One region of the Priestia sp. USM5 genome, then DNA from elsewhere that is predicted to be linked to it. Evidence: predicted binding sites of a transcription regulator. Region 1 holds the regulator's gene; each other region holds the start of a gene.
What was found. Region 1 encodes LexA, which represses DNA repair genes until DNA is damaged. Its sites were predicted from a motif close to CGAACATATGTTCG; they were not measured.
Positions count from the first base shown of each region.

Region 2: the regulator LexA is predicted to act here: its motif matches at 2,151-2,164, upstream of uvrB (excinuclease ABC subunit UvrB).
Region 3: the regulator LexA is predicted to act here: its motif matches at 5,248-5,261, upstream of ACWATA_RS15315 (Y-family DNA polymerase).
Region 4: the regulator LexA is predicted to act here: its motif matches at 1,749-1,762, upstream of ACWATA_RS10625 (DUF6434 domain-containing protein).

Region 1 covers NZ_JBSGKN010000001.1:810,225-818,537, forward strand. The annotation lists gene ACWATA_RS04145 (GtrA family protein) at 1-134, opposite strand, end outside; gene ACWATA_RS04150 (ArnT family glycosyltransferase) at 155-1,660, opposite strand; gene ACWATA_RS04155 (hypothetical protein) at 1,947-2,147, shown strand; gene ACWATA_RS04160 (magnesium transporter CorA family protein) at 2,215-3,660, opposite strand; gene lexA (transcriptional repressor LexA) at 3,870-4,487, opposite strand; gene yneA (cell division suppressor protein YneA) at 4,634-4,963, shown strand; gene ACWATA_RS04175 (YneB family resolvase-like protein) at 5,017-5,685, shown strand; gene ACWATA_RS04180 (DUF896 domain-containing protein) at 5,755-5,985, shown strand; gene tkt (transketolase) at 6,153-8,159, shown strand; gene sirA (sporulation inhibitor of replication protein SirA) at 8,309-8,313, shown strand, end outside.
Region 2 covers NZ_JBSGKN010000002.1:162,002-170,314, reverse strand. The annotation lists gene uvrA (excinuclease ABC subunit UvrA) at 1-97, opposite strand, end outside; gene uvrB (excinuclease ABC subunit UvrB) at 104-2,083, opposite strand; gene ACWATA_RS25180 (sigma-54 interaction domain-containing protein) at 2,419-4,080, shown strand; gene ACWATA_RS25175 (proline dehydrogenase family protein) at 4,145-5,059, opposite strand; gene ACWATA_RS25170 (DUF2198 family protein) at 5,375-5,605, opposite strand; gene ACWATA_RS25165 (PDZ domain-containing protein) at 5,626-6,816, opposite strand; gene ACWATA_RS25160 (S41 family peptidase) at 6,979-8,313, opposite strand, start outside.
Region 3 covers NZ_JBSGKN010000001.1:2,852,279-2,860,591, forward strand. The annotation lists gene ppsA (phosphoenolpyruvate synthase) at 1-728, opposite strand, end outside; gene ACWATA_RS15290 (hypothetical protein) at 1,098-1,481, opposite strand; gene ACWATA_RS15295 (hypothetical protein) at 1,831-2,274, opposite strand; gene ACWATA_RS15300 (SMI1/KNR4 family protein) at 2,564-2,941, opposite strand; gene ACWATA_RS15305 (SMI1/KNR4 family protein) at 2,955-3,470, opposite strand; gene ACWATA_RS15310 (YolD-like family protein) at 3,591-3,923, opposite strand; gene ACWATA_RS15315 (Y-family DNA polymerase) at 3,938-5,203, opposite strand; gene ACWATA_RS15320 (hypothetical protein) at 5,463-6,152, shown strand; gene ACWATA_RS15325 (hypothetical protein) at 6,182-6,427, shown strand; gene ACWATA_RS15330 (DUF4181 domain-containing protein) at 6,781-7,137, shown strand; gene ACWATA_RS15335 (hypothetical protein) at 8,033-8,313, opposite strand, start outside.
Region 4 covers NZ_JBSGKN010000001.1:1,941,306-1,949,618, forward strand. The annotation lists gene ACWATA_RS10620 (malate:quinone oxidoreductase) at 1-1,041, shown strand, start outside; gene ACWATA_RS10625 (DUF6434 domain-containing protein) at 1,156-1,722, opposite strand; gene ACWATA_RS10630 (ADP-ribosylglycohydrolase family protein) at 1,906-2,838, shown strand; gene ACWATA_RS10635 (hypothetical protein) at 3,010-3,174, shown strand; gene ACWATA_RS10640 (PTS sugar transporter subunit IIB) at 3,436-3,741, shown strand; gene celB (PTS cellobiose transporter subunit IIC) at 3,753-5,105, shown strand; gene ACWATA_RS10650 (6-phospho-beta-glucosidase) at 5,145-6,473, shown strand; gene ACWATA_RS10655 (phosphotransferase) at 6,572-7,480, shown strand; gene ACWATA_RS10660 (TcaA NTF2-like domain-containing protein) at 7,560-8,313, shown strand, end outside.

The DNA.
Region 1 (8,313 bases):
ATGACGCCAATGAAATAGGATAGTACGTTAGCCAATATATAATTCATATCAAAATGAATCAGTGCTAAGTAACTGATAATAGTGAGCAGGGTATTCATTATACCTACAAATCCGAATTTCAGGAATTTTATCACGGTTGCATAATCCCTTCCATTTAATTTATCTCTTCACATTTTGCCTGGGTCTTATTTTTAGTAAACCGTACTAGTAAATAAGATAGAATCACTGAAATACCAAACCCTTCGAGCAGCATAAAGCTTGGGAAAATAAAGAATCGATAGCGAGTTTGAATTTCAATAAGCAAGTGAATAAGAACGTATCCTATGATTAGTAACAAAAACAGTGTATACGGATATTTATCCTGCTTCTTCAGGAATAAACATATAAGTCCAATAATGGAAATAATAGTAGTTGAAACGTAAATGATTCTTTCATAACTTTGAGCAGCACTAATTAATTTCTCTTTATTAAAAGGTACATCTTCTTGAGGAGTTAATGAAATACTCCAAAATGTAGATGCATCCGTTCCTCCCCACATATTCAGGAATTTAATGTGAAAGAGATCTAAAAGTTGCTCTTTATCTGCTACTCGCTCTTTAATTACTTCTTTTTCTGCTTCAGCTCGTTTTTCTCCAATTGGCATACCCATAAAACGACTAGCATCCTCTGAAGAATAAGAACCGCTTGTTTCATAATTAAAGCCAATAACGAATTTCCATAAAGGATCTCTGTTACTTAAAGGATATTTAGAAATACCGCTCGCTACAAAAGAGTAGTTGATCAGCGCATTTGCAATAAAAAAAGTAGCCAGTACGCCTACGAGGTTTTTTCCTATTTTCTTTCGACGAGTTTTTAACTCAGCAGCATCCTTCGCTTTAATGTAAGGTTGAAGAATTTGCAAGATGAAATAAATGAAAACAGCAACGATAATAATGGGTCCCAGAGGGCGCATTAAATTTCCTAACGACAATAGAAGACCAATATAAAGCCAGCTAAACTTGTTATGAGCAAATCTTTTTATAATAAGGTAAAAAGCTGCATAAAATAAAAAAGTAGCTAAATGCTGATTGGTTAACACTGAGCTGTAGAGAATGTTCGGAATGTAGAACGCATATAGGAAAGCTGCCATTCTCCCAGCAAGTTCGTTAAATACTTTAGCGCCAATTAGATAAATAAAAATAACGGTTCCAGTAGAATAAAAAATATTTAACAATTTTAATGTAAAAATGCTATCTCCAAAACAGCGAATAACAATAGATTCATAGAATGAAAAGCCTAGCTGATATACCCATGTAGTGAAATAAACGCTTTGGTTAAATTCATAATTTCCTTTTGCGATATTACGTGCGGCATCTAACATGACAAGAAAGTCAGATTTTACAGGTGTTTGAACAGAAAGCATCCATGCTAATCGAACACCTAAGGTCAAAACAATCAGTGAAATAAAAAAAACAGTTTTGTTCATGTATCTACTTGCAATAGCTATTAGAAAAATGACAAGGAAAGTGATACATATTCCTTCAATAATAAATGAATTACTTAAAGCCAAGCCTTTTAAGTCCAATGAATTTGTCATCGCACTATAACTGCCCCATAGAGACCATGTAAGAATCATGACACATAAAAGAATCAGGCTTTTGGATAAAAATGAGTTAAGCATATTACCTCCTGCAAATTATTTCAAAGATAAGGTACAAAATTCCTACCCTATGATACCATATTTTATTATTTTGTATATATTTTTCTTATAGAGTATAATGTTAGATTGTTCTGAAATTACAACAGCGGCACAACGTGTAATAAAAGGTTCAGTGGAGTAGGCAGTGATTTAGTAATAGATAAAAGAGGTTGGGAAAAAAGGATTTTAGTCGAAGCGAAAAACGAACCATTAATCATCATGTTTGTTTGATTAGTGGTTCGTTTTTTATGGTGCACGTAGGTTTCATTTGTTTAGTTCTTTCCAGCAGTTGATTGGAGGGCAAGACGAAGACTCCTGCGGGAAAAGCGGAAGGGGTGAGACCCCGCAGGAGCGCAAGCGACGAGGAGGCTCACCGGCCGCCCGCGGAAAGCGAAGTCTTGCACGGAAATCAACTGCGATGTCACAAGCAATCCCTGCTAGCTTATTTATTTCATTTGTTTCCCTTTAGACTTGCTTGGTTTAGTTATGTCTCAATCTCTTCTTTTTTATAATGTATTTTCTGATGCGAACAGCTTTTATGTTTTAAATCGATCTTTTAATAAATTCCATAGGGAACTCACTCCGAGACTAATGCTGATCAGAATTCCTGATAAAGCTACTATTAAAGCGATATATTCAAAGATAGAAAACTGCTTCATACTATCCCAATTGATGTTTCCCTTTAGCTTGCTAATAACTAAATTCATTCCGTAAATACCGGAAAGAACGGTATAAATCGTTAAAATTAATAATAAGTAATTGTGACGCTTGGCCGCGATTTTCTCTTGATTTTGATACAAAGTACCAAGGGTTTCTTTGACTTCTTGATAAAGAGAATTGATGTGGAAGATTTTTTTAAAGAGCTCAGAAAACTCTTGACCTTCCGTGCGAGAGCTAATTTCTAAAAATAAATATTTACCTGAAAATACAGTAATAGAGCGAATTAGTCGCTCGATGCCCTCTGAATTTTTATGAAACGTGAGCTGAGAATACTCATAGGATAGTTTTAGCAACACGATTTTATAGAAAAAATGCAAAAATAAATTATAGTAATGTTGGCCAAATAGATGATTCATCAAAAGCTGATCCGTTTTAGAGTCTGTCGATTTAGAAATACACGAAAACACATGGTCTGTTATAACGTAATAGGTTTCAGGAGCCCATCTGGAATACACGTGTTTGGTATTATACGTTTTAATATACTCATGGTTGTGTGCAGAGATAAACGGTTTCCCGTCAGGCGTATAGCTATTTAGCTGCCCAGTACGAAATAAAGTTGTGGAGTTAATCTCTTGCTCTTGATTTACCGTTACATAACTTAATACAAACATCCGTTCATCGATAAAATAAGGAAGACTCCCGACGTGCTGTTCACGCGTCGCTTCTTTTTTGATGTGTTCGTTCAAAAATGGCGCGAGCTGTGAAAAAATATAATCCTGTACTTTGCTATAGCGATGATGTTCATAGGTAATGGTGGATCCATGCTCTTCAGCAAGCTTCGGTTCTAATACACGAAAATGATTCATGAATTCTAAAATGTCATCATAGGTGTAATGATTATGACTCATCTCAGTGCGAATGGTCATGACCCCAATTTCAAAAGGACATAAAAAAACATCCACAGACAGCACGTTGCTAGACACGGTGGTGGAGGAAGTTTGTAGCGTAACGGTATGGTCTATTTTTTTTGAAAATCGAAGCAAGCCTTCTTTTTCGCACGAATCAGGAAATAGAATACATTCAATGTAAGGAAGAAAATATTGATCCAAGCTATCATGAGATACGTAATACTGTTCTCCGTAGTATTCTTTTTCTACATGTTTGTTTTGAATGGAAAAAAACTCAAACATATTTGCTTCTAGTGCATGAACAAGCTGCTCTTTATTTTTTCGATCAAAGGAAAAAGGAAAAAGAAACATGTTCATTGCTTTGGTAGGCATAATAGTTTGAAATGGTTCTGTTTTCCTTGGTGTATTGGTCATAAACTACATCCTTCTTATAGTCGGTTGTATTTTTTTTGAGAGTCGAAAAAATGCAGACAGAAAGTAAAAGGTAAAACAGGCTTTATAAAAACCGCTCTACCTGCCTGTAATGATTCGACGTATCATTTATAATATGCCAATTTTTTTAGAAAACAAACGTAAAAAACCAACTAACATCATGATTAGTTGGTTTTACATACAGTGTGTGATTAGTGAATCGTGCGATATACACCAGTGACTTTTCCTAAAATCGTTACGTGGCGAAGAATAATAGGCGCCATCGTTGAATTTTCAGGCTGTAAACGAACGAAATTTTCTTCTTTAAAGAAACGTTTTACCGTTGCTTCGTTGTCCTCGGTCATAGCGACCACAATATCTCCGTTATTAGCAGTTTGCTGCTGACGTACGATTACCATATCGCCATCTAGAATACCTGCTTCAATCATACTTTCTCCCATAATTTCAAGCATAAATACATGATCATCTGGAGAAACGAATTTATCTGGAAGAGGGAAATATTCTTCCACATTTTCAACGGCTGTTATAGGAAGACCCGCTGTTACTTTACCGATAACAGGAACATTAATGACATTGCTTTTAGGGATGTTTACTTCGTCTAGTTGAAGAACTTCGATTGCTCTTGGTTTTGTTGGATCTCTGCGAATTAACCCTTTACTTTCTAAACGAGCTAAATGCCCGTGTACAGTGGAGCTAGAGGCTAATCCCACCGCTTCCCCAATCTCACGAACAGAAGGCGGATAACCTTTTAATTTTACTTCGTGCTTAATAAAATCTAGTATGTCTTGTTGACGTTTTGATAGCTTCATATTTTTCACCTCGATTTTAGCTATTCTTTAGGTGAATTATACCACGTGATGTGTCAATATACAAACATAAGTTCGAAGAATTCCATTGACAGAAACAAATGTTCTCAATAAAATAAGAACATATATTCTGATAGGGGGATCATAATATGCACCAATTCTTACATTCTATGAAACATTACGCTATTTTTTTTGCAGTTATCGCTGCACTTACATATGTATTGACGCTGGTTTTAGGAGCGGATAAAGTAGATTTAGACAAATATTCAACGGTTACTATTACAAAAGGAGATACGCTTTGGGACTTGTCCAACAAGTATCATAATCACCATCATTTGACCACCAATGAATTTGTCAAATGGGTTGAAGACGTCAATGATCTAAACTCAGACACTGCCCAGTCTTTATCTCCTGGAGATAAATTATATATTCCTGTTTTAAAAAAAGAGTTACATAATCAAGTGGCAATTGAACAGTAGTGTGTAACGGCCGTTCCTGAATATTGTTAGAAGCCGAAAAGGTCGTGATAAAAGTGGACGCCATTATTTATTGCCGTGTAAGTACGGATAAAAAAACCCAAGAAACATCTTTACAGCGCCAGCAAGAAGAATTAAAAAAGCTTGCTGATCTTCACCATCTAAACGTAAAAAAAGTCGTAATGGAAAAAGCAAGCGGATATGACGTAGACAGAGAGGGTATATTGGATGTTCTTCATACAATGAAAGAAGAAAAAATATCTGTGCTGCTCATTCAAGACGAAACGCGATTAGGCAGAGGAAATGCCCGAATTGCGCTTCTTCATGCTTTTCATAAAGAAAATGCTACGATCTATACGATTAGTCATCAAGGTCAGCTTCAGCTTTCAGAATCTGATTCGATGGTGTTAGATATTATTAGCTTAGTGGAAGAGCATCAGCGGAAATTACATAACGCTAAAATTAAAAGAGGAATGAAAAGAGCCGTAGAAAACGGTTATCGTCCGCAGCAAAATTTAAAAAATCAAGGAGTTAACTCAGGAAGAGAAAAAAAAGAAGCGCCGATTGAAGAAATTGTCCGCCTTCGTCATAACGGCTTAACCTTTGCTGAAATTTCAGTTACGCTAAAAGGTTTTGGTTATAATATTTCAAAAGCAACGGTACATCGTCGCTATCAAGAGTATCAAGAGAGTGCTCAATCTCTTGATAAAACGAAAGAGATTTAGTAAGATGACTACATGTTGCCGGAACGGTTCGGTAATTTTAATTATTGATTATAAGGAGATAGGTTTTATATGCTATCAAAAGATAAACTTGCTCGTATTAATGCTCTTTCAAAAAAGGCAAAGGCTGAAGGTCTGACAGAATCTGAAGCGAAAGAACAGCAAGAGCTACGTCAGGAATATTTAAAAGTTTTCCGACAATCTATGACAAACCACCTTCATACGATTAAAGTTGTGGACGAGGAAGGTAAAGATGTTACGCCTAAGAAGTTAAAAGAGAGCAAAAAGAAGCGTCTTCACTAAGACGTTCTAGTAAAACTAGAGGGAGAGTTCCCTCTAGTTTTTTGTATATTTTTAATAAGGCACACAAAAACTGTAAAAGTGGAAATTTTTTTGGTTCAAGTATTGTACAAATAAGCAAATCATTAGTATGATAACATATGTACATAGTTTTGAAAGGAATGAAGAGTATGACACAACGTATTGAAGATCTTTCGATTGCAACAATTCGTACTTTATCAATCGATGCGATTGAGAAAGCAAATTCAGGTCACCCAGGTATGCCAATGGGAGCTGCTCCAATGGCATATACATTGTGGACAAAATTTATGAACATCAATCCAAAGAATCCAAACTGGTTCAACCGTGACCGCTTTGTATTATCAGCAGGACACGGATCGGCACTATTATACAGCTTGCTTCATTTAGCTGGATATGACTTATCAATTGAAGACCTTAAAAACTTCCGTCAATGGGGAAGCAAAACACCAGGTCATCCAGAGTTCGGTCATACAGCAGGTGTTGATGCAACAACTGGTCCACTAGGACAAGGTATTGCAATGGCTGTTGGTAAAGCAATGGCAGAACGTCATTTAGCTGAAACATACAACAAAGAAGGTTTAGAAATTGTAGACCACTTTACGTATGGTATTTGTGGTGACGGAGACTTAATGGAAGGTGTATCTGCTGAAGCAGCTTCATTAGCGGCACACTTAAAATTAGGACGCTTAGTTGTTTTATACGATTCAAATGATATTTCTTTAGACGGAGATTTAGATCGCTCGTTCTCTGAGAACGTAGAAGATCGTTTCAAGGCTTACGGATGGCAAGTAATTCGCGTTGAAGACGGCAATGACTTGACAGCGATTGCAAACGCAATTGAAGAAGCAAAAGGCGATTTAACACGCCCAACGCTAATTGAAGTAAAAACAACAATCGGATTTGGTTCTCCAAACCACGCGGGTACTTCTGGCGTGCACGGTTCTCCATTAGGTTCCGATGAAACAAAATTAACAAAAGAAGCTTATGCATGGACATTTGAAGAAGATTTCTATGTGCCAGAAGAAGTGTATGCTCACTTCAAAGCTACAATTGCTGAAGATGGCCAAAAGAAAGAAAACGAATGGAACGATGTATTTGCACAGTATAAAGAAAAATATCCTGAACTAGGTCGTCAATTTGAACTAGCAGTAGAAGGAAAGTTACCGGAAGGCTGGGAAGAAACGCTTCCAGCATACGAAACGGGTTCAAGCTTAGCTAGCCGTGCTTCTTCTGGAGAAGTATTAAACGCAGTAGCACAAGCTGTACCTCAATTCTTCGGCGGTTCAGCTGACTTAGCTGGGTCAAATAAAACAATGATTAAAGGTTCAGAAGACTTCACTGCAGCTGATTACAGCGGACGTAATATTTGGTTCGGTGTACGTGAATTTGCAATGGGAGCTGCATTAAACGGTATGGCTCTACACGGCGGTGTAAAAGTATTCGGAGGAACATTCTTTGTATTCTCTGATTATCTTCGCCCAGCAATTCGCTTAGCAGCTTTAATGAAGCTTCCTGTAACATATGTATTCACACATGACAGTATCGCAGTTGGAGAAGACGGCCCAACACATGAGCCAATTGAACAATTGCCATCACTTCGTGCAATGCCAGGTCTTTCAGTGGTTCGTCCTGCAGATGCAAATGAAACAGCTGCTGCATGGCGCTTAGCATTAGAATCAACTGACCGCCCAACGGCGCTTGTATTGACTCGTCAAAACTTGCCAACGCTTGAAGGTACAAAAGAAAATGCATACGAAGGCGTGTCTAAAGGCGCGTACGTTGTATCTAAAGCTGGTAAAGACCAAGCGGATGCATTAATACTTGCAACAGGCTCTGAAGTAAGCCTAGCAGTAGAAGCACAAAAAGCATTAGCTGCAGAAGGCATTGATGTATCTGTAGTAAGTATGCCTGCATGGGACCGTTTCGAAGAGCAATCTGCTGAGTACAAAGAAAGTGTTATCCCTAAATCAGTGAAAAAACGTTTAGGTATTGAAATGGCTTCTACACTTGGCTGGGAACGCTATGTTGGAGACGAGGGACAAGTTCTTGGTATTAATCACTTCGGTGCATCTGCTCCTGGTGAAACAATCATGAAAGAATTTGGTTTTACAGTTGAAAATGTAGTAGCAAAAGTGAAAAGCTTGCTTAATGCATAATTCTTTTTCACAAGAAAGAGCAGACTCCTATGGTCTGCTCTTTTTTTTCGACAAAAAAACAAAGAAATTTTTTCATCGATAGACAAGCATTGCGTACACCATTCGGTATAATGGTACAAAAAAGAACGAGCCGAAAGGGAGGATGAATCGTGAG
Region 2 (8,313 bases), on a different contig from region 1:
CTGTTAATACCACTAATTTGTCTCGCGGGATTTCAATATCGATATTTTTCAAATTGTGGGCTCGTGCACCTTTTACCACGATTTTTTCCATCGCCATGTTTTATCACCCTTCCGCTTTTAATTCTAGAATCAAGTCACGAAGCTCAGCTGCGCGTTCAAAGTTAAGCGCTTTGGCTGCTTCTTTCATTTCTTGTTCCATTTCTTCTACGAGCTTTGCTTTTTCTTTTTTATTGAGTTTATCAAATGCCGGTGCTTCTTCATACGTTTCTGTATCTTCTGCTACTACTGTTGCACGAATTGAGCCTCGAACTTCTTTTTGAATCGTTGTCGGTGTGATACCATGCTCTTCGTTGTAAGCTTCTTGAATACTTCTACGACGCTTGGTCTCATTGATAGCAATGTCCATGGAGTTTGTGATGCGATCTGCATACATAATGACATGTCCATTAGCATTTCGCGCAGCACGTCCGATGGTTTGAATAAGCGATCGTTCTGAACGCAAGAATCCTTCTTTGTCCGCATCTAATATGGTTACTAACGAAACTTCTGGAATATCTAAACCTTCACGGAGTAAGTTAATCCCTATGAGCACATCATATTTTCCAAGCCGCAGCTCTCGGATAATTTCAATACGCTCGAGCGTCTTCACCTCAGAGTGAAGATATTGAACTTTAATGCCAATTTCTTTTAAGTAGTTCGTTAAATCCTCAGACATTTTCTTTGTTAACGTCGTGACGAGCACTCGTTCATTTCGCTTAATCCGGTCGTGAATTTCTCCAATTAAATCATCAATCTGCCCTTCAATTGGTCGAACTTCAATATTTGGATCTAATAATCCCGTTGGACGGATAATTTGTTCAATCACCTCAGGCGCCTTCTCAAGTTCGTAAGGACCTGGTGTTGCTGAAACATGGACGATTTGTTTAATATGCTGTTCAAATTCATCAAATTTAAGCGGACGGTTATCTAATGCAGACGGCAAGCGGAAACCATGGTCCACCAACACTTGTTTACGCGCTTGGTCTCCATTATACATTCCTCTAACTTGAGGAATGGTAACGTGGGATTCATCCACCACAAGAAGGAAATCTTCCGGGAAGAAATCCAGCAGTGTATAAGGTGTAGAACCAGCCGGACGAAGCGTTAAATGACGAGAATAATTCTCGATTCCTGAACAAAATCCCATTTCTCTCATCATTTCTAGATCGTAGCGAGTGCGCTGCTCCAAGCGCTGCGCTTCTAAAAGCTTTCCTGCTTCTTTTAACTTCTCTAGCTGTTCTTCTAGTTCTTTTTCAATGTTTTGAATGGCCACACGCATTTTTTCTTCCCTCGTGACGAAGTGAGATGCCGGGAAGATAGCCACGTGTTCACGATCTCCAATAATTTCTCCTGTTAAGGCGTCGACTTCGCGAATGCGGTCAATTTCATCCCCGAAAAATTCCACGCGAATACAGTGTTCATCTCGAGACACAGGAAAAATCTCAACAACATCACCGCGAACGCGGAACGTTCCGCGCTTGAAGTCAATATCGTTTCTTTCGTACTGTACATCCACTAGCGTACGAAGCAGCTGATTGCGTTCTTTTTCCATTCCTACTCGAAGAGATACGACCATTTCTTTGTATTCTTCCGGAGACCCTAATCCATAAATACAGGATACGCTGGCAATAATAATGACATCTTTTCGTTCAAAAAGAGCAGAAGTTGCCGAGTGACGAAGTTTATCAATCTCGTCATTAATGCTTGCATCTTTTTCAATAAATGTATCTGTTTGAGGTACATAAGCTTCAGGCTGATAGTAATCATAGTAACTGACAAAGTATTCGACTGCATTATTAGGAAAAAACTCTTTAAACTCACTGTACAATTGACCAGCAAGCGTTTTGTTATGAGCCATTATTAATGTCGGCTTATTTATTTCCTTAATAACATTAGACATAGTGAAGGTTTTTCCCGTTCCTGTAGCACCTAATAATACTTGATGCTGCTTACCTTCTTTAATTCCTTTCACAATCTTTTCAATTGCCTTTGGCTGATCACCTTGCGGTTGATATGGGGATACTAATTCAAACTGATCTTTCAAATGAAGGCCTCCGTTTCTATTTTCTTGTTTTATATATTTTTATTACGATATGTAAAAACCGAAAACACGAACTGATATTCGTATTTTATCACTTTATACTCATAAATGAAACTAATGAGTATTAATCTTATATAGTGTTTGTTTGTTTTGATTTTTTACCCTGTTACTTTATTACCCACTAAATTCTTATACTACCCTTTTCGAGGGGAATACAACTCTTTAGATGAAAGCAATAAAAGAAAGTAAGCTGCCTAATTGTTTGAAAAAGATAGGCTTTTGCGCCAATTTCTAAATTATGATACAGTATAAAAAATATGTACTGAGAGGGGTTTAGTATGGCAAGCGTTGATCAAGTTCTTATAAATAACTCCTTTATAACAGTTGAAGAATCAACTTCTTTAGCTAAAGTGAAATCTGAACTTTCCAACTATGATTTCGTTGTAGTCACAGCAAGTACCTTTTATGTAATACAAAAAGATGAACGATACCTTTTAACAGGTCATGACGAGGCATCGTCCATTAAAAAAGTAATAGCGGACACAAATTGGCCTTCATCTTCTACTTCTACGTTAGCCAATTTACAAGCCAACACAAACTGGAATAGACCAGTCCTCATTCAAGCAGAAAACCAAGAAACCACAATAGGACTTGTAACACCTTCACAGTGGATTACACATTTGCATAGCCAAAATGAGATATTAGCTTCCTATTTTGATACATTGGCAGAAACCATTAATGATGCAGTGACAGCGGTCGATCATGAAGGAAATGTAATCTTGTGGAATACTGCTGCGGAACATACGTATAAGATTCAGAGAGATGATATTATTGGTAGAAAAATCGGAGAGCATTTTAAAGATGAATCCATCATTCTACATACGATTCTAAATGAAGGGCGTCCTGTGCGCGGAACGTATCATCGTCCTAATGAACAAACTCACGTGCTCATCAATGCATCTCCTATTATAAGAAACAACCGAGTCATAGGTGGAGTCGCAACCGAACATGACATTACCAATATTGTAAGACTAAATGAAGAAATTGATGTATCTCTTCTCATTCCGAAAGATAATCCATTTTCTTCTTTTGCGGGTATCAGTCCTGAAATTAAGCAAGCCGTTGACATTGCCAAAAAAGTGGCATCTACAGATATGCCTATTTTATTAACAGGAGAACCTGGTTCTGGGAAAGAAATGCTGGCTCAGGCCATCCACTACGGGGGATCCAAACATAAAGAACCTTTTTTATCTTTAAATTGCGCCACTATTCCATCTGGACTTCTGGAAATTGAACTCTTTGGTCATCAAAAAGACGTCTTTTCAGAAGATCCAACGACCATTGCAGGAAAACTGGAGCAGGCTCATAACGGGACGTTATTTATTGAAGAAATTGATAAAATGCCTCTTGAAATTCAAGTTAAGTTTCTCCGTTACTTGGAAGAACGAGCCTTTTATCACGTTGGAGGCACGGAAGAAATTCAAGTCCAAACCCGAATTGTAGCCTCTACTACGACGCCTTTGGAAGAGTTGCTAAAAGCCGGTGAATTCCATGAAAATCTTTACTATTTGCTGACCGTCATTAATATTATCATTCCGCCGCTTCGAGACCATAAAGAAGACATTGAAGCATTAACGCAGCAATTTGTACAGGAATTTAGTAAAAAGTATAAAAAGAAGGCTCCTTTCATCAGCTCTGAAGTTCTCGAAGCCTTTATGCAATACGATTGGCCAGGAAATATTCGCGAGCTGAGAAATACGATTGAACGAATGATTTTTCTTAGTGATCAGTCGTTGATTACCCTTACGCACCTTCCTGACAATCTGAAGGATGCCAGTTCTTTCACAGAAGTTCAAAAAGAAGAAGATTCTCTCCAAGAAGCTAGGCTAATAGAAGAGACTCTTCAAAAAACCTATGGAAACAAAAGTGCAGCAGCAGATCTGCTTGGCATTTCGCGCGGCACCCTTTATAACAAAATCAAAGAATACGGATTAAACTAATTAAAAAATTCGACACGAAGCTCAGGATACTTGTGTCGAATTTTTTATGTTTCTTGGACTGAACTTATTTGGAGAAATTTTTTAATACGAACCATACGTTGGCGGGGCGTTCGGCTAGGCGTCTCATGAAATACCCAAACCAATCAATTCCGTAAGGAACATAAACCCTGACTTTATATCCTTCTTTGACCAGACGATCCTGTAGCTCTACGCAAATTCCATAAAGCATTTGGAACTCAAACTGATCATTTGAAATGCCGTTTTCTCTTACTAATCGTTTTGTATACTGAATCATTTCCTCATCATGACTTGCTACAGCTGTATAATGTCCATTTAATAAATGCATTTTAATGATTTTTTTATAGTTTTCATCTACGTCTTTCTTTTCCGGAAACGATACTTCTGGCGATTCTTTGTAAGCTCCTTTTACCAGACGTAAATTGGCTTGATATTGATGTAAGTCATTCATATCTTGTTCTGTACGATAAAGATACGCTTGAATCACAATTCCAATATTATCAAATTCTTTGCGTAATTCTTTATACATATCAAGGGAGATTTGGCAGTGCAAGTAGTCTTCCATATCAATTCGAACAAAAATATCATTCACTCTGGCTGTGTGTAGAATTCTGCGCATATTTTCCATACAAAGCTCTTTGCTAATATCCAATCCTAAAGAAGTCATCTTTAATGATAAATTTGATTGAACGCCCGATGCTGCAATGGCTTCTAGTGTCTGAATGCACATGGCCGTAGATAACCTAGCTTCCTCTTCTGTAAAAACAAATTCGCCTAAATGATCGAGTGTCACAACTTTCCCACCATTGTTAAGCTCCTTGGATGTTTGAATTGCTGATTCAATTGAGTCTCCAGCAACAAAACGAGCTGCCCCCATCCGCAATCCATACTTTTTAGCTAATTTATTCATTGAATGATTTTTGCCAAGCGACTGAAACATCGTTCTCATTAACACTTCCATCGATACTAAACCTCCTTCTATTTTTAAAAATCAAAATAAATATAATTTTCAGATTAATTTCTTTATTTTTCTATACCCTAACTACATATTTGTACACGTATTTAAAATAATTTACACAAAATTGTTTAAGTTATTTTATTTACAAACATATTTGTATAATTAATTTAATTATACTCATTTATCGATGGAACCGTAACAACAGTGTTATGAGTTCTAACTCGTTTTTCGACATAAAAAAGCTCTCCACATTTCGTAGAGAGCTTCTGCGTAAGTTTTGATAATAGGACGATTCACTTATCATCAAAGCAACAATCTTTATTTTCCAGCTGCTAGCATGCCTTTTGCATATATAAAACCAATGGCTGCTGAAAGTAAAGCTATTAAAATAATAAGCGGATAATCTGCGTACCCTTTATATACAGAAACAGCTATCAACAAAAGCGTCAGCGCTGTGGCAACATATAGGTTATATGTTACTCTAGCAAACAGAACAAGCAATATGGCGGGTAGAAAAACTGCGGCAATCGTTTTGACTTCCACAAACATTTCTCCTTTTTATCCGTCTTTTAACCAGCTTGTGAATTACGTTTTGTATAATTGTGTACAAACAAAATACCTAGTTCATGATGTTCGTTGTCATACAATGCTCGCTGAGTAAAGCGAACTTCTCCATTTTCGTCAATAACTTCTAGCTTACAAAAAGCACGGTTATTCACTTGTAATGCTTCATAAAATTTATGGACTTCAGATATAGCGATTCCATTTACTTTAATAATCACTTCTCCTACTTTCAAACCCATTTTCTCTGCCGGAGAATGAGGGATGATTCCTAACACAACCAAACCTTGTGTACGCTTAGTAAATAGTGCGGGCGCTTTTTCATCGCTTCGACGCTGCTGCAAACGAATCCACTCTCTTCCTATGATCGCTAGAATAACAACAGCGACAGCGGCAGGAGGATAAAAAATAGCAACAATTGTAATAATCGTTAATCCCACGCCTAATGCTAATACACGCTTACCGGTAAATTCAATAGATTTAAACGGAACCATACTTTGAATTCGCTGATAAAAACCGATAGCAAAAGGAACAAAAAACAGGCTAAATGATGTTCCGTCAATAGATAACACAGGCCACCATGGAAACACAGACGTAATGGCGCTGCCTGGAATTAAGACAAAAAGCGGAACAACCCATAATTTTTGAGAATAATGAGCCCCAATTTCCTGCCCTCTTTTACTTTTCACAATGGCTGGAGACGTACCTTTTGCTCCAAACTTCCAAATTAAATATCCTTCTGCTAATACAAGCAGCGACATTAAAATAGTAAGAGAAGGTAAATCTGCGTTATGAGCTTGCACAGACCACGTTTGAATAAATCCTTCACCGAAACCAGCTGCAGGAATAAGCAAGGTCGCAAGCACAGCCAGTCCTACGGTATAAGAAGGAGAAAGCCATTTAAACGTCCACGGGCCGCTTATGATAAAAGTTAAAACAGCTACAAGTACAATCGTTCCTATAGATACATAGACACCTAGCAACACGGTAACAACGGATAAAATCAAACCAATAATGATACCTGGAAAAAATAAATATTTTGCTTCTAAAATAAAATCAAACACGCGAACATGAAAATTCTGACGCTCTCTCTTGACGCGAGAAAGACCTACAAAAAACGAGACGAGCAGAAATAAATAAGTTAACGGGTGCAAAAATAAACGCCCGATACCTTTTAAAAGCTCTAATGCAAAATCCATTTTTTCACCACCTGTATTTTTCACATTTTTATTACAACATTTACGATTGATTGTTATGTATCATAGGCTTCTTTATTTTATCAAAATGCATCACTAACCGACAATGTTGTTTTTACTAAAAAAGTTCCGTGCTTTGGAAAAGCACGGAACTTTTTCTACTTCTTATTGACTAGCTAGCTTTAAAGCCGTTTGAAGCTGACGATCTTCATCTTTGGATTTAATTTTTTCTAATAGTTTTGTTTGTAAAAGCGCTGCTGTATCTTCATCAATTTCACCTGTAGCTTTTTGCTTATTGGCTTTTTGGAATGCAGTTACAGCTGTTTCTGTCTCTTTACTAAAATATCCGTCTGTACGTCCAGGTTCAAAGCCAAGGCCTTTTAGCATCACTTGAGCATTCTTCACTTGGTCACCTGTCATATCACGTGTTAATGGCTTTTTATCAACTTGAATTGGATTTGCATAATAGTAATCCGGCTGCTTGACTTCTACCGTTGGTTTTATACCTTTTTCGTTAATCCAGTTTCCATCAGGCGTTAGCCATTTATAGAACGTTAATTTTAAATTACTGCCGTCTTCCATTGGAACAGCTTGTTGAACCGTTCCTTTTCCATAGGATTTTTCACCGACTAGCTTGTATCCGCCTGCTTCTTTTAATGCCCCGGCAAGAATTTCAGAAGCAGATGCACTTCCTCCATCAATCAAGGCCACAATTGGATAATCCTTTTGCTTTTTCATTGAAGAAACCACTTTTTGACGTTCACCGTTACGATCTTCAATTTGAATGTATGGCTTTTTATTCGTTACTAATTTATCGAGCATTTTTTCAACACTCGTTAAATAGCCACCAGGATTTCCACGAACATCTAGAACTAAACCATCAATATGTTTATTTTCAAGTTTTTTCAACTGTTTCGTAAATTCGTCTCCCGTTGACTCAGAGAATGACGTAATTTCCATGTAACCAATTTTTTTATTGTTTACATTTTTAACAGAAGAATAGACGGTTTCAATTGGAATCTCATCTCTTACAACTTTTACTTTCATCGTTTCTTTCACGCCTGGTCTTTGAACATCTAATGTCACGGTAGAGCCTTTTTTACCGCGAATTTTTAATACCGCTTCATTCAATTCAAGACCCGCGATACTTTTACCATCGATCTTTAAAATCTGATCATTTGGTTTTAATCCTGCTTTTTCCGCAGGAGATTGTTTAAACGGAGCTACGATTGTTACTTTTCCATCTACCATGCTTACTTCAGCACCAATCCCCTCAAACGATGAATCAAGAGACTGCGTGAATTGCTGTGCCGTTTTCTTATCCATGTAAGATGAGTGAGGGTCTCCTAAGGTTTGTACCATTCCTTGGATTGCGCCATCTAATAATTTTTTGTCATCTACATCTTTGTAATATTTTGAAGATATCAGTTCGTAAGCCTGCTTGATTTTGTCTAGCTCTTCCTTTTCCACTTTACTATCATTTGAAGAAGTTGTAAGGGG
Region 3 (8,313 bases), 2.0 Mb from region 1:
TTAGCTGCTATTTTTTTATCGACGATTTCTCCTTCTTGTACTTTATAGCAATCGGCAGATACCAAACCAGACACCAGCGCTTCTCCAAGTCCAAAGCCTGCATCAATGGATAACAGCTTTCGGTTAGAAGTAATTGGGTCAGCGGTAAATAAAATACCTGAAGCCTGTGGGAAAACCATTCGTTGAACAATAACCGATGCGTGCACTTGACTATGGTCAAATCCATTTTTTATCCGGTAGGTTACCGCGCGATTTGTAAACAGGGAAGCCCAGCATTTGCTAATGTGCTCAAGGATGGCTTCTTTGCCTCTGATATTTAAATAGGTGTCATGCTGACCAGCAAAAGAAGCATGTGGCAGATCTTCAGCTGTCGCACTTGAACGAACTGCATAAGCATGCTCTTCCCCAAACTGAGAGAGAGAATGAATAACTGCTTTTACAACGTCAGAAGGAATTTTTATTTCCATAATGGTTTGGCGAATTTTTTCGCTGATTTCACCAATTTGATCTCGATCATCAGCATTTAGCATCGTCAGCTGGTTCAGTAACGCTTGAAATGTTTCATTTTGTTCAAGAGCTTTTTGATACCCGGCCGCTGTCACACAAAATCCTTCCGGTACTTGTATTCCTTGAATTTTTGATAACGCGCCTAAATTTAAAGCTTTTCCTCCAACAAGTGAAAGCTGTGTATCTTTTATTTCTTGAAAGCTAAGAACTAAAGAGTTCATTCAACATCTCTCCTAACCGGTAATGTTTTATTGATTTTACCAGCAGTAAATGAGAATAAACAGTCTATATCGGCATTTTTTTATGTGGTATAATTAAAGTAGGAAGAGAAATACATACCTTTTTGTTTGCGGTTACATATTTAAAAGTTGTAATAAATAGCTTACCTAATTGATTCGTATCCTGTTTAAAGCAGGTAAGTATATGCCTAATAACGCTTCTATTCTTCCCTCCTCGTTTGACTGCAAGAGAATTTTTTTCAATGTTTTTAATCGCTTTATCTTCTCATACAGAATGAATTTCTTTTTACCCCTTCTTTCAGCTAGTCATCTGAAGAGTCTGGCCCATCAAATGACTAACTCTCTTTTTTGCTATTTTGAAACCATAGCGTTACGAATGTATCTCTTCGCTCGCTTTCTAGCAACTGTATAAACAATCATCTGCAGTACAAGCGCCGCAAGGCTTATGAGTACGATTTGCTCAACCGAAGTAACAGGCGAAAAGTATTTTTCCCATTTTGGATCAGGAAGTCTTAACGCGTTATAAAAATATGAAGTACTAAAAGAAACGATATTTCCTAAAATAAGTGACAAATCTGCTCTAATCAGCCCGCTTAGATAAGATAGTACGACTGTAACCATGGCCATGATTATATAGTTTATTTTTGAATCATCTTCAAAATCTTTTCGTATAGATAGATAAACATATGGAATGCAATAAATGGTAAAAATTATAAAAGGAAGTATTCTTCTCATATAGCAATCTCTCCAATATTTAGGATTCGACATAGTTCTCTATTATTATAAATGAACGAAGAGAATTTTTTCCAGTTTTTTGTGCACAGCGAGTGTAGAAATACCCATATGTATCATGATTGTTTGTAAAATCATTTCTTAAGGCAAAGTAAAAAGCACTCTTGTGAGTGCTTTTTTACAGCATATTTATTTAAGCAGCACATGTGTTTATTCAACTATTCTTTGTTTACTAAAGAATAGTGCGTCTTTGTATACTACCTCTTTTACTCTTGACTGTAGCTTTTTTTCTATCCCTGCTTTAGCATTTTCAAAACATACTTTAAAGCGGTAGTTAAAATATAAAAGCACGTTAACTCGGTTCTTCAGCAAGTACCCAAGGGACTTCTATCTCAAAATTCAGTTGAAGTACGGGTCTGGCAAATCCACCAGGGACAAATTCCAAATTTTTAGAAAAGCCAATATGTAAATTATTACTTATTTGGATTGCATCATCTGAATTTATAATTTCAAGAGGCGTTTGAAGAGATACCTTACCTACAAGATGATAACAGCCAATATAGAAGTGTAGCCCATTTTCTTGAGGATCAAAATGTGATAAGTGATTACATTGAGAAGGATTAATACCTAGTTGGTAAAAAAGCTGAAGCTCTATCTCTGATCTTGACTTCATAGCTTCATAGAAGTTTAGACAATATAGACAATCGCACAAATCCCACTTCTTCAAATACTGTTTTTTTGTTTCTTCAACATCAATTTCTAAAATCCAATTATTAATCTTTATAGTTTGATACATAGTCTTCACTTCCCATACTTAGGCTATTTAGAAGTTACCTTCAGCTGCAGAATTCTTTAGCTTAATTTATAAGCTGATTAGAAAGATAAATTATAACGAATTAGCAAAAGCATCTAATAATTCTTCACTTTTATCTTCTGAAATCAATTCCTACCATTAGTCTCTTCCTCTCTCTACATTCTTTCTAAGTTTAATAGATGCTAAAAAAGAGGACAGCTAGGTAGATATTAAACTACTATCTGTCCTCTTCTGACCGTACTCTTATCAAAATCTTTTAACGAAGCCATAATTAAGTAACATTTTCTACAAACTCTTCTAGAGAATCATACATTTCTAAAGCGTCCCATTCACCCATACCATGTTCAGCTGTAAAAACTGGATAATCTTCATTCGCTATATCAATAAAAAGCGGGTCACCGCCGATTTCTTCATCATACCCTATGACAAACCAGCTTTCTTGCCAATCTCCTTCTTGATTCCCTATAAGGGAATTGGCTTCTAGATCTTCTCTATAGCCTAATTGTCCATCTAAAAACTCGCTTTTAAGATAGATATAATAAGGAGTAGAAAGAATTTCTCCCACTTCATCTTCAAATTCTACTTTCACCGACGTACCTGGAAGTGCTTTAAGAATTTTATAGATTTTCTCTATATCCGGCTTTATCATTTGCTTCTCCCCTTTAATGATCTGTATGATTTATCGTGGCCATTACCCATTCTTCTAAGCTATCTGCTATTACTTCGCGCTGTTCCCAATCGTGCCAAAAGGTGATAATTTGGCCGACTTTTCCTCCTTCAGCCGGATCCAAGTCTATACAAATATCATCTCCTCCCCCATTCGTGGCAATCGAAATCCAACGCGGGTTCCACCACAATTCTTTTTTCACTGGTCCAACAGGTTCTACTTCTGGAAAATCTTCAAATTCTCCTCCGTCTAAAAGCTCTTTTAAGGTTTGCCACGTATACAGAATCTCCTCTAGAGGTAATAGAGTATAATTTTCAATAACTCCTATATACTCATCGCTCTGTCCATTATGTATCATTAACCAGTCTTTAAGGTTTTGGGGGAAGGTTAGTCCCATCTTTTGTTCAACCGCTGCAATTTCTGATTCAGCAGCTGCTTCGTTAAGTGTTCCTACTGCTTCTGGCCGATTTATTCTCAACCACTGTTCAAATTCATGCCAAACCTGCTTCATTTTAAAGGCCTCCTTATATAACATTACTAAATGAATCTATGAAAATGATCCTGTACTTTTTAAGCTTATACTAATTATGTATGGGAATCTTATGTAAATAAACTGTTTTATTACTTTCTACTACATGAAACGAACATCAATTAGCTCGCTTAACCTCATTTTATTCGCCTGGTTACCCCCCTCATCTATAAAAACAAATAATCCTCCTAGAGAATCAACAAACTGAATAACTCCTGTTTCTGTTATACACTGCCCATGCTTGTAATACGTCAGGTACACTTTTTTATGTGTATGAAGCGCTTCAATCAAAGTGAAATTAATCTGTTCCATTTGATCTTCTGTTAAAAAAGGTTGTGGTATTTCTGCTTGTTTTTTTATAATTTCCTGTAATCCTTTGTATTGCTCTGGCATAGTGGCGAACGGTCGCCATTTTTTCATTCCTCTGTTCTGCATAGCAGCTTCCTCCTTTATGCTTTATGACCTCCTAGAAGGCCGTTTCGATAACGAGCCGTTGAATGATCGAGATAGCTTGAGGCCCGTAGAACGCTATTCTTTCCATAACGAAGACGAATGTCATCGATCGTTTTTGCAAGTGCATAGGCTCTTTCCCGCTGATCAATATCCTCAAATAAGCTCATTTGTTCTTCTTCTTGAATGCGTGTGTTCGACAAGGAAATCCCAATGGAACGAATCGGCATTCCGCTATCATGTGTATGTAAGATGGTTAAACAATACGGAAAGATATCTTGGCTTAAATTCGAAGCTCTCCCCATTTTCTTTTGTCTTGAGAAGCCTCCACCTGTTTGTTTGCTGTAACCAATAGATAAATGAACAGTCTGAGCCACTACTTGATGCATGCGTAAACGAAAACATACATCGTCCAATAGCTCTAACAGCAATAACTCCACTTCTTTTCGGTTTGTATAATCATGGAATAGAATCTGACTTTTTCCAAATGAACGAGAGCTAGGAATGTACACATCAGAAATGCGACTGTAATCAATCCCATTCGCATGTTGATACAACTCTTCACCCAGAATGCCAAATTCTTTTTGTAACATCTCCTTTGAAGAAAGAGCGAGTTCTTTGATGGTGTGAATGCCTAACCGTTGTAAGCGTCTTTCCGTAGCAGACGAGATTCCCCAGAAATCCTTCATCGGATGAATGGACCACAGCTTAAAGGGAATATCCTCATACCGCCAATAAGCAACTCCTGTTGGGCTATTCTTGGCCTCATGATCTAAGCTCACTTTTGCCAGTAAGAGATTGGGACCGATTCCGGCAGTAGCTGTCAGCCTTGTTTTTTGATAAATCTCGTTGATGATTTTATAGGCTAATTCTTCTGGTGTTTTAGCGAATAAATGCAAAGAAGTTGTCGCATCAATAAACAACTCATCAATGCTGTACGCATGAAAGTCTTCAGGAGCCACATACTGTAACACCAAACTAGAAATATAGTTCGAAGCCTTGATATACCTCTCCATAGATGGATTCACGACATGGATATCTTTTCTTTTAGGAATATCGAAAAGACGGCTTCCCGTTTTGATTCCTTCTTTCTTTAGTAAGGGTGTGGCAGCTAACACAACCGATCCAGACCGTTTGATATCTCCTACTACCGCAAGCTTTGTTTTTAGCGGATTCAATCCCCGTATGACAGAAGAAACTGAAGCGAAAAATGCCTTCATATCGATGCATATAATGACTCTGTTTGGTAGCTGGGCATAATCCATTGAAAGAACTCCTTAGATAAAGAACGTTTGTTCTCTATTATATACGAACAAACGTTCTTTATTCAATGGAAATTCTAAATTTTTCCCGATTATTGTTACTGCAATATGATATATCTCTTTTTAATCAACTTACAGAAAGGTCTATATAACTATAAAAATAACAAATTATTATTTTTATGTATATTTTTGTTACATTTTCTGTTTTTGTATAGTATAATTTCTCATTGTTGACAAAATATGAAAAAGGGGAGAAAATCAAGTGGTAAAGAATCGAATTTTAGTTAAAGCCTTTTTATTAATGATTTTAGGTCTATTTTCGTTTAGCAGTATATCTTACGCAGATGAATGGAACGATGATGAATTTCAGAAGTTAGTTTTGGAAGAAAAAATTGAAGTATATGGATTAGATGAACTTAAAAATGCAGGGATTTTAGAGAACGATGCAATCAACAAAGTTACATATACTGCTTTTTTTGAAGATGGAGTTAGTTACGATATCAATTTACAAGTGACTACAAACACAAGTGGGGCTATTACGGCTGTTGTATCTGATGCTTCGACAAGTACTTTTGAAGCTTTAAAAAGAAGAGGTAAACCTAAAAAGGGAAAGAATAACACTGTTCCATATAAATTAAATGGTGGAATGAACAAATCAAGCTTTATCAATGAGCACGCATATGATAGGCATAAGTATAATCCAAAGAAAAAATCTACACCTAATGATACTCAATATGGTCGCAATGTTGATGTCAAAAAATTAAGAGAAGAAACTATGAATAATTACGATAATAAATGGTCACAAACTGATAAAAAAGGAAATACTCAAGTTTTTTACGCTAAACGTTTTGATTCTAATATTAGTACCTCAGATACTTCGACAAGAGATCATAGAGTTATAATAAATAAAAGCAACTCTGCAAAGAGTACGCAATTTCCACTAGCATTCTAATTGTGCTATAGATAAGGGGTAGACAACAAATGATTAACGTAAAAAAAAGCCAAGTTTTTATAGAGCTTGATATAGCTAATTGGGATAATACTGAGTTTGGTAGCACTTTGTATGAAATGTGTGAAACTAACAAAGAATATGAAAATGATTTAGTTGAAGTTCACCAAGTTGTTTTTCTTGGTAAACGAAAAAGCCAAGATCATTATTTAATCATTTTAAATATTACTCAGGATATAAACAATTTAGGTAAACCTGTAGAAAATTTATATAGATAATCTAAGAGGCTGGGCTTTGTCCCGGCCTCTTATTATATTCTAGTTCACATAAGTTTAATTATCGGAACCATACAAAAATATGAGCTCTTGGTATACAAGGGCTCTTTAACTTTCCATCTTTTCTTTACATAGTTATTTCGTCATTACATCATCTTCCTCAGTAACATATATTTTAAATCTTTATAAAACGCAATTTTATAACTTTCAATTGCTACTATGTTTTCATTCACAAGTGAAGCCTCTTCTTACTGTTCAATAAAACCTGCCTTAAATCATATGATTAATTCCACAACAAGTGGATTAATTTAATTAAAATAGAAAAAAATGATATTATTGGATATTAGGAGGTATTTATGTACAAATTTTTGATTTTTATTATAGTAGCGTTTTATATCGCTCATTATGTCGAAAAATACTTAAGAAAAAAGATGCACTTAGAAACCGATCCAGATATTTATAGAAAAAAAGTAAACAGGTGGCACTCAAGAATAGAAGTTGTACTATACATAATATTTTTATTTTCCCTAAGCTATTATAATCAAGTTCCTATGTGGATTATTTTAGCTGCTTTTTGTATTGTTTATCAGGGATTTAATATATTTATGGAATGGAAATTTGCAAGAGAAACAAAGGAACACCTTTTAGCCGTTATCTTCTTCTTCTTTTATTTAGCTTCTATAGGAGTTGGTACTTTGTTAAATGTATTTTAAATAGGAGTTGAATATTATTGCTAAAAACATTTTTATACCTCTTACTATTATTGTTAGTAGCATCTCTTATTACAAAGTATCTTGCTATAAAATTAAATGTTAAAGATGACCACGACACTGAAAAAATCATGTAAACAAGTGGCATAAATGGGTAGAAAAAAGTTTTTATATTGTTTTTATTATACTCTTTATTGCTTTTGAACAGCTTCCTATGTGGGTCATGTTAATTATTTTCTGTTTATGTTATTTAAGTTTCCGAATCTTTATGGAGTGAAGATATAACAGAGAAACTAGGGAATATTTAATATCATTTAGTCTCCTGATATATTTTTTAATAGCAATTATTATTGGAGCAATATTGAATGTTTTCTAATGGTTTATTTATACATACACAAAGAGCTATGTACGTTATAAAAAGCATAGAAAATAAATACACTATAATACATAAGAGCAGGTGGAAATAATTTTTATACCTATATTAGTTTTACTAGTTGGTTTGTATCTATTAATCTCGGGAATTTTAATCATCGTAAAAGATAAAAACACAAAAGGAAAGACTAAAAAAACTTTAGTTGTTTTAGCAGTAGCATCCGATATAGTTACTGATCCAGTGTCGTCTTCTGGGTTCCGTATTATGCTTGGTGCTGTTCTTATAATAGGTGGATTAATTTTATTATAAGAAATACCTATTGGTATATAACTATGTTTCAAAAGGATTCATATCGATTAACCGGTATGAATCCTTTTTTATTACTAAAAATGTTCGTAAAAGTGCATGGATTCCAGAAGACGTTCGTAATTGTTTTTATAACTTAAGCAAACGATAAAGATGATAGATTTCTTACGAAAAAGAAAAGTTCGTAAAGGTATACCTTTACGGACTATGTATTCTTTATCATTTGAATGTAAAGACTTTTACTACGCTCAAATTATTATCTCTATACAAAGAAAATTGATACTTTCCCGCAGAAAGTTTTCCTGAACTAATTTTAAATTCGTAACCCGCAGTGGCCTCGTCATTAGGAATAATTTCTTCCATTAAAACATTGCTCTTATCCTTGATATTAGCTAATTTTAGTACAAACTTTTTATTTTGTTTTTCCTTTTCCGAATTTTCTTTAAAATGTGTAGAGACGATTATTTCCTTATTTCGATCCACTTTATTCTGTGGATCAA
Region 4 (8,313 bases), 1.1 Mb from region 1:
AAAGAATGGATTCCGTTAATCATGAAGGGGCGCACGTCAAATGAACCAATTGCCGCAACTAAAATTGATTCGGGAACAGACGTAAACTTCGGTGCTTTAACACGCATGTTGTTTGACCATCTGAAGAATAAAGGGGTTCACGTTCATTACAAACGAAGTGTAAAAGATATTAAACGTAAAAGTGACGGTATGTGGGAAGTGAAAGTCGCAGATGTAGACAGCGGCAAAGTTGAGTACCACACGGCAAAGTTCATCTTTATCGGAGGTGGAGGCGGAAGCTTGCCTTTACTTCAAAAAACAGGTATTCCTGAATCCAAGCATATTGGAGGATTCCCAGTAAGCGGATTATTTATGGTATGCAATAACCCTGAAGTGATTGCGCAGCATCACGGGAAAGTATATGGAAAAGCCAAAGTCGGAGCTCCGCCAATGTCGGTTCCGCACCTTGATACACGCTATATTGACAACAAAAAGACGCTGTTGTTTGGTCCATTTGCCGGCTTCTCGCCGAAATTCTTAAAAACTGGTTCAAACTTGGATTTAATCAGTTCTGTAAAGCCGAATAATATTTTAACCATGCTAGCAGCAGGCGTCAAAGAAATGGCGTTAACAAAATATTTAATTCAGCAAGTGCTGTTATCAAATGAAAAACGTGTAGAAGAACTGCGTGAGTTTATCCCGAACGCGAAAAGCGAAGACTGGGATATCGTTGTAGCAGGCCAGCGTGTGCAGGTAATCAAAGACACGGAAGCCGGAGGAAAAGGAACGCTTCAGTTTGGTACAGAAGTTGTAAGTGCCGCTGATGGTTCGGTTGCTGCACTTCTTGGCGCTTCGCCTGGTGCATCGACGGCGGTTCACGTTATGCTTGAAGTATTGGAAAAATGCTTCCCAGAAAACATGAACAAGTGGGAGCCAAAGATAAAAGAAATGATTCCTTCCTATGGCATGTCGTTAGTTGATCATCCAGACTTCTTTAACGAAATTCATGCGTCTACTTCACAGACGCTTGGTTTAATTAAAAAAGAGTCCGTTTATAGCTAAAGATTTTACGCTGCAACAAACAGCACATGCGTATGTGAAGAAATCTACAGGCGTGCACAAACACCACCTTTTCTTGAGGTGGTGTTTTAATGGTCTTTATATGTAGAGTTTGATTTAAGAGCGGTATTGATTGCTTCCAGGCTGAACTTTTAAATGCTTCCACGCCGCAATTGCATCATCGCGGCTTTTTCCATTGTTTTTCGGATCCTTAAAAAAATCGCGAATAAAGCGGTTGTATTCAAACTCAGGCGCAATTTCTTTTTGATAAGAAGGCTGCTTTTTTCGTTTTTCTTCTTCATGCCACGCTTTTACCACATCTCGATAGGTTTTCCCTACATTTTCTTTAAAGTAGTTTTGAATATATGTGGAAAAATGAAACGTAGGATGAATGGCGTCTTTAAAAAAAGTCCGTACTTTTTGACTGCAGCGGTGATTTTCCCCAATGAAGGTATCTAATGTTAGCGGCGCTTGTGTTTTAGAGGACGAGCGTCTTTTAGGTCGCGTTGTTATTTGTTGAGTGTCACCGGTCGTTAATAACACTTCAATTCTTTTTGAAAGTTCCATTTTAGATCCAGACGGGCTCATGTTGTTTTCTCGGCAAAATTGCTGCAGCTCGGTTTTGAGCCAGTAAAAATCGGTAAAGTCTTTGATAAGTAAATCTTTTGTAAGTTCAGGTCGCATCGTTTTCACCTCCATATATTTACTATAGAACGTTTGTTCTTGTTGGTCAATTGTTTTTAGAGAAGTACGAAGGAATGTCTTTATATTTCTTCCTATTTTATAAAGAAGAAAAAGCATCTAGGCAAGAGATCTCTTGCAAATTCCAAAATCAAACAATTACAATAATAGAAAGGAGTTGATTGCATGACGCTACATAAAAAAGTCCTTTCTATAATTCTAGGAGGAGCTGTCGGAGACGCTTTAGGCGTTCCAGTTGAGTTTAAAAAACGCGATTCATTTCGGATCACAACTATGACCGGCTACGGTACGTATAACCAGCCTGAAGGAACGTGGTCAGATGATACATCTCTGACGATGTGCTTGATTGATAATCTACTAGAAAAACAAGATGAATATGATTTGATGCAAAAGTTTGCGAACTATTGGTCGGATGGCTACTGGACGCCGTACGGAGAAATGTTTGATATTGGCATCGCAACAAGCGAAGCGATTCGCCGCTATAAAAGCGGGCTTCCTAAAGAAGAGTGGGGAGGAAGCGCTGAATACGACAACGGAAACGGAGCGCTTATGCGTATTGCCCCGCTTGCGTTTACACTATGTGATGAACCTAGCTTTACAAAAAGAAAAGAAGAAATAGAAAGAATTGCTCACGTCACGCACCGCCACTTGCGCTCTACGCTTGGCTGCATTATATACGTGGAGCTGCTTATTTGTCTTCTTGACGGCAACGAGCCTTTTGAAGCATATGAAAAAGCTGTGAATATCTGTGAAAAGCATTTAACAGGTACGGAGTATGAAGCAGAATTCACTGCGTATGAACGAGTGTTAAACCTAAGCTTGCCGCACGCAGCGAGAAATGAAATCGGGTCAACTGGATACATTGTCAGCTCGCTAGAAGCATCTCTTTGGTCTTTTCTGCAAAGTGATGACTACAAAGAAGCTGTACTTACCGCTGTGAATTTAGGAGAAGACACAGACACAATAGGCTTTATTACCGGTACTATGGCAGGAGCATATTATCAGCTGGATGGCCTTCCTGAAGAGTGGATTTGTCAGCTTGCTAAAAAAGAAGAGTTGATAGGATCTTGTAAGAAATTTGCAGATGCGTGTGTATGAAAAAGACAATGAAAAGAAGCTGTATTTCACGAAATAGAACAAATCCTTATCAACGGAAACAAAACGCCCGAATATGCAAAAATACAAGTAAGCAATGATAAAAAAGGGTTCCTTCTTGGAGACTTTACTAGCGAAGAAACAAAAGGCTATACGTTTAAGAGCTTGCAAAGTGTGAAGCTACAGCCGCATACAGGCCCTGACGAACAGCTAGAAAGATCGTACAAAGGAAAAGAAAGTGATCAGATATATGCGCTTTCTCTTGCAGATAATATAAGTATACAAGAAGTAACCATCTTAGGAATCTCACATCAGGAGACAATTTCTACTGGGTTATAATAAGGGTCGATAAGCAGCTTACCTAGATGGGTGAGCTGCTTATCTTTTTTAAGAATCTACCACAATTCAATTTGATTTACAATCCCTTTCTCTCTTAATTTAAAGAATATTCAAACAATATTTTTCCTTTGGTAACGGAAAAATATTGCGTTTAATTGAAAGCGTTTTCAATATATAGTGAAGGTAACAAGAAAACATCTTAGCAAGATACTTATCTCACTTATGGATGTTAATCAATCACTGATCAAGGGGGAATTGGAAATGAATATTTTACTATGCTGCGCAGCAGGGATGTCTACAAGTTTGTTAGTGACTAAAATGGAAAAAAGCGCAAAAGAAAAAGAGACGACGTGCAAAATCTGGGCAGTGCCAGGAGACGCGGTTAGAAATCATATCGATAATGCAGATATTTTACTTTTAGGTCCACAAGTGCGCTACTTGCTTCCTCAAATGAAAAAGTTAGGAGAGGAAAAAGGAATTCCAGTAGAGGTTATTAATCCGGTTCATTACGGAATGTGTAACGGAGAAGAAGTGCTAAAATCTGCTGAGCAGTTAGTTTCGAAATAGGAGGGAATCAATTGAGCAAAATGAATCGTGTACTTGAAACATATATTATGCCGCTTGCTGGCAAAGCTGCTCAGCAGCGTCATCTTCAAGCATTAAGAGACGGTATGGTCCTGACGATGCCGCTTATTATTATCGGTTCACTTTTCTTAATTTTAGCCAATTTACCTTTTCAAGCCTACACAGATTTTTTAACAGAACATCCTAAGCTAAAAGCAAGCATTTTATATCCGTACAGAGGAACGTTTGAAATTATGGCTTTAGTAGCTACGTTCGGGATTGCCTATCGCTTAGCAGAATCGTATAAAGTGGATGCACTTGCTTCAGGTGCAGTGTCTTTAGCTGCTTTCTTTGTCGGTACACCTTTTGTTTCGTATACGATTGGAGAAAACGCAGATGGAACGGCTATGGTCGAAACAGCTTACCAAACGGCTATGTTTACAAGTAAAGGTCTTTTTGTGGGGATGGTTATAGCTATTATTGCAACAGAAGTTTACCGGAAGATTATTCAAAAAAATATTGTGATTAAGCTTCCAGAAACCGTTCCGCCAGCTGTCGCTCGTTCATTTTCAGCTTTAATACCGGGATTTGGCGCTGTAATGGTTATATGGGGGCTGCGTTTGCTTGTAGAAAACGTCGGAGACTTCGGGAATTTACATAATGTCGTGACGGTTTTACTGCAGCAGCCTTTAACTCATATTGGTACAAGCTTAGTCGGTACGATTCTGATTTTTATCTTAATTACTCTTATGTGGAGTACAGGGCTACACGGTGCTACGATTGTTGGTTCTGTCATGACGCCTGTATGGCTTACGCTAACAACGGAAAACGCAACCGCTCTTGCTTCTGGTGAGCCAGTAAAGCATATTGTAACGAATGAATTTAACGATATTGTGTTTGTGGGAGGGTCCGGCACTACGCTTTCTCTTGTGCTGGCGATGGTGCTGTTTGCAAAAAGCCAGCAAATGAAGCAGCTAGGAAGATTAAGCATCGGACCAGGCTTCTTTAATATTAACGAACCTGTTATTTTTGGAATGCCTATCGTATTAAATCCGATTATGATTATTCCGTTTATTTTAGCACCACTTCTATCGGTCATTATTACGTATGTATCGATGGATATCGGCCTCGTTGCAAAGCCAATAGGAATTGTCACGCCGTTTACAATGCCGCCGGTGATTAGCGGCTACTTAATTACAGGAAGCATATCAGGGGCTGTTCTGCAGCTTGTGCTAATGGTGGTATCGTTTGGTGTCTATTTTCCATTCTTTAAAATGTGGGACAAACAAAAGCTTATAGAAGAAATCGGAGCTTCTATAGATCGTGATCGTTCACCGGTAAAAGAAGAACAGCAAAGTATTGTATAACGTATTTTTTAAATCATTCATTATAGCGGAGGGATTCAAATGACAAAAGGAATTAAAATTGTAACCATTGGCGGAGGTTCAAGCTACACGCCGGAGCTTGTCGAAGGATTTATTAAGCGCTATGACGAGCTGCCTGTACGAGAGCTTTGGCTAGTAGATGTAGAAGAAGGAAAAGAAAAGCTAGAGATTGTTGGAAACCTGGCAAAACGAATGGTCGAAAAAGCAGGAGTCCCAATTGATATTCATCTTACCTTGGATCGAAGAAAAGCGTTAAAAGATGCCGACTTTGTCACTACACAATTTCGTGTAGGATTGTTAGACGCCAGAATGAAAGATGAACGAATTCCGTTAAAATACGGCGTGATTGGGCAAGAAACAAATGGACCGGGCGGCTTATTTAAAGGGCTGCGCACAATTCCTGTGATTTTAAGTATTGTGAAAGATATAGAAGAACTATGTCCAAATGCGTGGCTTGTAAACTTTACGAATCCAGCTGGTATGGTGACAGAAGCCATTTTACGCTATAGCAATCATAAAAAAGTAGTGGGCTTATGCAACGTGCCAATCGGTATTCGTATAGGGATTGCTAAAGCGCTAGAAGTAGACGAAAGCCGGGTACAAGTTAGCTTTGCCGGATTAAATCATATGGTCTTTGGATTAGATGTCTTTTTAGACGGAGTGAGCGTAAAAGATCAAGTGATTGACGCTATGGCAGACCCGACGAATGCGATGTCTATGCGAAATATCAAAGGAGTTTCATGGGATCCTGACTTTATTAAAGGCCTAGGAGTTATTCCATGTGGCTATCACCGCTATTATTATAAAACAAACGAAATGCTGCAAGAAGAACAAAATGCAGCTGAGCTCGAAGGCACACGAGCTGAAGTAGTGCGCGCGTTAGAAAAAGACTTATTTGAGCTCTATAAAGATCCTAATCTTGCAATTAAACCGCCTCAGCTTCAAAAGCGAGGAGGCGCGTACTACAGCGATGCAGCCTGCAGCTTAATTTCATCTATCTATAATGATAAAGGCGATATTCAGCCTGTAAATACCATTAACAATGGGGCAATTGCCAGCATTCCAAATGATTCTGCTGTTGAAGTGAGCTGCGTGATTACAAAAGAAGGGCCAAAGCCAATTGTAGTTGGTGATTTACCTGTAGCTGTTCGAGGACTTGTTCAGCAAATCAAATCTTTTGAACGCGTTGCAGCCGAAGCAGCGGTTACGGGAGATTACAATACCGCGCTTGTTGCAATGACAATCAATCCGTTAGTCCCGTCTGATACTATTGCCAAGCAGCTCCTGGACGAAATGTTAGACGCGCATAAATCTCATTTACCGCAGTTTTTTAACTCGGTGAATGTCTAATACGTATAGTGAAAAAACCTTTGACAACGAGTCAGAGGTTTTTTCACTTTTGTAGTATACTTTACATACAAACTAAACGTTAAAGAAAGGTGATCACAGTGCCAAATGCATGGGATGCAGAACAAATCGTATCAGCACCGCTTGCCAAAACGCTAATCGAGACGCAGTTTCCAGAACTTGCGCCCGCTGTAATTTCGCTGCTTGGCTACGGCTTTGACAATACGGTTTATCAAGTAAACGACCGCTTTGTTTTCAGGTTTCCAAGAAGAGAACTCGCAGTAGGACTATTAAAAACAGAAAATCAGCTTTTACCAAGCCTTGCTTCTCAGCTGCCGCTATCCATTGCAGAGCCCATTTTTTTCGGTAAGCCGAATGCAGGCTATCCTTGGCCGTTTACGGGCTATCACTACGTTCAAGGAACTCCACCTGCAAGATTAACAGAAGAAGAGCGCATACAATCTGCTTCTGTACTAGCAAGGTTTCTTCGTACGCTACATCACTATCCTCATTTAAAAGCGCAAGAGCTCGGCGTGCCGTCTGATGAGCTAAATCGGCTTGATATGATGAAGCGAAAGCCTGCGCTAGAGAAGTATATCAAGCAAATGAAGGAGCGTAATCTTTATTCAAAACAAGAGATTCTTGAAGACTATGTAAATGACATACAAGAAATTAAGTATCAAGAAAAACATGTACTAGTTCACGGAGATCTTCATATTAAAAACATGATTGTTGATCAAACCAATATGGTTTCGGGCATCATTGACTGGGGAGATGTTCATATAGGTCACCCAGCAGTCGACCTAGCGATTGCCTATAGCTTTTTGCCTTCTAAAGGAAGAGCGCGTTTTTTTAAAGAATACGGAAAAGTAGACGAGGAAACGCACAGACTGGCAAAATGGAAAGCCGTATTTACAACCGTAGTGCTTGTGGCACACAGCTACGATCAAGGAGATAAACAAACGTTAGAAGCGGCTATAGAAAGCTTAAACCTGATTTTTCAAGAGTAATAAAACTGTAATAGAATTTCTGTTCAATTCCTGTATAGTTAAGAAAGGATAAAAATAAAAACAACAGGTGAAGCAAACGATGAATACAAGCCACTGGAATGAATCAGCAGCACATTTACTAGAAAGGTGGATACAGCTATATAAAGAAAAAACATTTCTTATTGAAGAAACGGAATCTTTAAACATGCTAAAAGAAGAAGTAGACGGTATGGATAAAGAAAAATTTCTCTCTATAGTAGAACGTCATCTGCAGAAAGTGTATGACGAACTAGAAAAAGAACGGACAGAGTACAACATGAACAACAGTGAATATACAATGGTGACGTTTCTTTCGAGCGACTATCCGGAGTACATAAAAAAGCGTCAAAGCAATATGAGACAGATTGAACAGTTAACAAACATACATAGGAATGTGACAGAGTTTTTCGGAAAAGAACTTTTTTCTGAAGCGGATATGGTAGCGTTTAGAAACGACTTTTTTCAACTAACAGAAAGACATGCTAACACGTCATTGCTAAAAGAAATCAAGGAAAGCTGGAATGCTTATTTGCCCGCGTTCGTTGACTTTCAAAAAAAGCATGAACATGTAAAACAAGCGATAGCCACAGTACTCGAAGAAGACAAGAGCTTAAAGCAAGAATGGCATCAGCTAAGCAAAACCAAATTAGTGACCAAACCAAAAGCGACCGCCTTTCGCACAAAGCAGCATAAGCTAAATGAAAGCATTCGAAAAGCCACGACTGCACAAAAACAATTACTCGAACTTCACTGGCCTGATGTTCGCAGTCAGTTTGATGCGCTACAAGAAAAAATGAGTAAGAGTCTTTCTACTG